2 regions of the Orbus sasakiae genome follow, and region 2 is predicted to be linked to the other one. Evidence: riboswitches for the same ligand, from Rfam matches in the RefSeq annotation. Region 2 holds a riboswitch; the other holds the start of a gene.
The links. A riboswitch is a leader RNA that binds a small molecule or an ion and turns the genes downstream of it on or off. The one in region 2 is predicted to bind thiamine pyrophosphate.

Region 1 (2,211 bases), on a different contig from region 2:
ATAACCGCTTTTACATTGCTTAAATTTATCCCGCCAATCCCAACTGCTGGACATTTTCTTTGTATTATTAGTTGTGAAAATTGCGCAAGTCCTAATGCGGGTGCAGCATCTTTTTTTGAGGTAGTAGGGAAAACAGGGCCAATGCCTAAATAGTTAATGTCAGGCCATACAACATCGCTAAGTTGTTGTTGATTCGATACTGATAGTCCGATCATCTTGTCAGGTCCAATCAACCGACGAACAACATGCACTGGTAAATCATTTTGCCCAACATGGACCCCATCCGCATCAACGGCTAAAGCAATATCAATTTGATCATTAATGATTAGTGGCACAGGCGTGTTCATTAATAGTTGCTTCAATGCTAAAGCAGCCAAATACCAATCTCTACGATGGAACATCTGTTCAGCACGAAGTTGCACTGCCGTCACACCATTACCTACCGCAATTTTTGTGGTATTAACTAATCCCTCAATGCCACCACATAACGTTGGATCCAGCACCAAATAAAGTGATAAATTTAACTGTTTTTTCATGCGCTTTCCCCCCTAGCAAGAGCGAGCTTAATCAATGAGATTTGATCAAGTAGAGAAACCGCAAATGACCCCATACCTTGGCTTTTATTTGCCAATTCTGCGGCCCTTTTCATCACTAAACACGCGGCGGCAGTGGCACTGAATTTATCATTAACATTAGTAACAAATGCAGCAACAAGGGCTGATAATGAACAACCTGCACCTGTCACGCGTGTTAATGCAACATCTCCACCGCTAATCGAATAAACCCGCTTACCATCAGTGATATAATCAATCTGCCCCGTGACAGCAACAATAGTTTGATATTCGATCGCTAATTGTCTGGCTGCACACAGTGCAGATTGAGTACTATCTTGACTATCAGGGCCTTTTGATAATGATTTTTGGTTGGCTAAAACTAAAATTTCAGATGCATTTCCACGAATCACAGACGGTTTAAATGTTAACAACTGTTGCGTAATATCTGTTCGATAGGGTAATGCGCTACTCACGGCAACAGGATCAAGTACCCAAGGGGTTTGCGATTGCATTGCAGAACGAACCGCCAGTAGCATACTTTTGGCTGACGGTGCAGTGATGGTACCAATGTTAATTAATAAACTATCGGATACCTCAACAAAATCGCTGACTTCCTCTTTAGCAACCACCATTGCAGGTACCGCGCCGATTGCTAATAAAACATTAGCCGTAAAATTTTGTACTACATCATTGGTAATACAATGCACTAGCGGTTTGTGATTTTGCAGCTGTTGCAGATAATAAATAGCATCAATAGTCTTAAATGGAATAATCGTTGGCATGCTTCCTCCTCTTTATATGTGTAGAGAAGAATAGCCAATCAAGGTGAGCTATGACTTCCCTACGCTGGTATGAGCCAGATCAGGTTCTACGGGTAAAGTCTCAGCCACATTGCGTAAAAAACAAACGCGTGACACCCCGAGTCAAATACTATTATGACCCGTTAATGTCAGATGATCAACTTATCTTACGAGGGAGGATGAAAATACATTATTGTTAATAATCATAACACTAAAATATTTTCTATAATTACTGATGATTACTTGATACACTACCGAGCGTTACTGACTAATGATTGGTTGATATTTATATCAAATATTAAAAATAAGATTTTACAGTAAGGTTAAAAGAATGAACTCAACAAATCGCAATAAACTGCTGCAATATGGTCGCGAACTTCTCGAACTCGAACTATATGAGGCTCAAAAGTTACCAACACGTCTTGGTGATGATTTTGTTAAAGCATGTGAATTAATATTGTCGATTAAAGGCAAAGTGGTTGTGTCAGGCATTGGGAAATCCGGCCATATTGGTAAAAAAATTGCCGCATCATTAGCAAGCACAGGGACACCTGCATTTTTTATGCACCCATCAGAGGCATTGCACGGCGACTTAGGGATGGTGACAGAAAATGATATTGTCATACTCATCTCCTATTCTGGTCGTGCAAAAGAGTTTAACTTGATATTACCCATACTCAAAGAGATGAAAGTCCCCGTGATTGCCATTACTGGTGGATTAACGTCTCCTTTAGCTAAATCCGCAGATGCACTATTGGATATTAGTATTGAAAAAGAAGCATGCCCAATGGGGTTGGCACCAACATCAAGCTCAACAAATACATTATTAATGGGTGATGCCTTAGCCATTGCTTTGA
Region 2 (2,211 bases):
TCTCGTGATATGCCGCAGGTAATTCAATATTTATCGCTGGATACATAATATTTTTATCAACAAACACTGCTTGTGTTTTTGGTGTTAATAAAAAGGCCATAAACTGGTTAGCTAAGTCATATTGTTTTGTATATTTGGTGATTGCAGCCACTTCAACTTGGTTATAATGACCCTCGTCAAAAATAGCCGCTTGGTAACGATGTTCATTATCATTAATAATATGGTAAACAGGCGAAGTACTGTAGCTTAAAACAAAATCAGCCTCACCTTTTAAAAATAGCCCGTAAGATTCGCCCCATCCTTTTGTTACAGTTAACGTATGTTGGGCAAGTTGCTGCCAAGCTTGAGGCGTCTGTGTTCCATAAACATAATTCATCCAGAGTAATAACCCTAATCCCGGTGTACTTGTTCGAGGATCTTGATACACAATTTTCCAACCGTTTTGATTATTAATCAGTTGTTCAAAACTTTTTGGAGGATTGGCTATCTTTTCTTTATCATAAATAAACGCAAAATAACCATAGTCATAAGGAACAAAATCATTGTCCCACCAATCAACCGCTAAATTTTGAGGTTTTGCTATATGATGTGGTTGCACCAAATTAGCCTGTTTTGCGGTACTGGTTAGGTTAGTATCAAGTCCAATGATAACATCTGCTTTAGTGCGACTTCCTTCTAAGCGAAGTCGATTCAAAATAGTGACGCCATCACCGATACTGATAATATTGACCACACAATAACATTGAGCTTCAAAATCAGCTTTGAGTGTTTTGGCTGGACCAAACGAGCTGTAACTGTAAACCGTTAATGTCGGTTTATCATTTGCTTTCGCTGTGGTGATGATAAAAAGTAATGATATAAGCACAGAAATAAAACGAAACATTTTGCCTCCAGATTAAGAAATTTCAATATGGGCAAAAGGTTTGAGTCAATAAAGATGGTGATGATCCCCCTTAGACATACTCAATCCCTCCGCCGGTATTAGCCGGTTCAGGTTCGACGGGTCATGCTTTTATGATCTTGATAAACAGCAACTCTCAGCTTAGGCGATCGCCTGTATGCTCCCCGTTGAGAACAGATTTATTCTAGCTGATAATAAAACAAAGTAAACCTAATTACATTGTAAGAATGACAATCTTGCGCTTTACAGGTATGATATGCGCCAATATTTTAGCAATGTTTTAGGTAAATTCAGTGAATATTCAAATTTTATTAGCAGACAAAATTAAACAAGCTATGTTAGCCGTTGGTGCTCCAGAGGATTGTGATGCATTAGTCAAACAATCCGCTAAAGTCCAGTTTGGTGATTACCAAGCTAACGGTATTATGGCGGCTGCCAAAAAAATGGGATTGAACCCACGTCAGTTAGCTGAAAATGTTATACAGCACTTAACGCTTGATGATTATATTGAGAAAGTTGAAATTGCAGGCCCTGGTTTTATTAATCTTTTTCTAAAAGCACAATGGCTTGCAACTCAAAATGAGCTCGCCTTGCAACATGAAAAACTTAATTTAACCTTAGCAACCCAAATACAAAATGTGGTAATTGATTATTCGGCTCCTAACGTAGCAAAAGAGATGCATGTTGGTCACTTGCGTTCAACTATTATTGGTGATGCGAGTGTACGTGTATTAGAATTTTTAGGTCACCATGTTATTCGTGCTAACCATGTCGGGGATTGGGGAACTCAATTTGGCATGTTAATCGCCTATCTTGAAAAGATGCAAAATGAAAATGCCAATGACATGGCGCTTGCTGATTTAGAAGCGTTCTACCGTGCAGCTAAACAGCATTATGATGACGATGCGATTTTTGCTGAAAAGGCCCGTGGTTATGTGGTTAAATTACAAGGTGGTGATGAATATTGCCGCACCATGTGGCGTAAACTTGTTGATATCACGATGTCGCAAAATATTGCAACATACAAACGCTTAAATGTGACATTGTCACTTGAAGATACCATGGGTGAAAGCATTTATAATGCGATGTTGCCACAAATTGTTGCCGATCTAAAAGCAAAAGGGATTGCCGTTGAAAGTGATGGTGCTTTAGTGGTCTTTTTAGATGAATATAAAAATAAAGAAGGCGAACCAATGGGCGTGATTATTCAAAAACGCGACGGTGGCTACTTATATGCAACAACCGATATTGCAAGTGTAAAATATCGCTATGAACAATTACATGCAGATCGTATTTTATATTATACCGAT

Region 1: linked by a shared signal. The riboswitch ahead of thiM (hydroxyethylthiazole kinase) and the one ahead of thiB (thiamine ABC transporter substrate binding subunit) in region 2 are both predicted to bind thiamine pyrophosphate.

The regions. Positions count from the first base shown of each region.
Region 1 is NZ_BAABHY010000006.1:169,395-171,605, reverse strand. It holds gene thiE (thiamine phosphate synthase) at 1-536, opposite strand, end outside; gene thiM (hydroxyethylthiazole kinase) at 533-1,336, opposite strand; TPP riboswitch at 1,376-1,485, opposite strand; gene gutQ (arabinose-5-phosphate isomerase GutQ) at 1,686-2,211, shown strand, end outside.
Region 2 is NZ_BAABHY010000001.1:1,084,838-1,087,048, forward strand. It holds gene thiB (thiamine ABC transporter substrate binding subunit) at 1-883, opposite strand, end outside; TPP riboswitch at 951-1,078, opposite strand; gene argS (arginine--tRNA ligase) at 1,195-2,211, shown strand, end outside.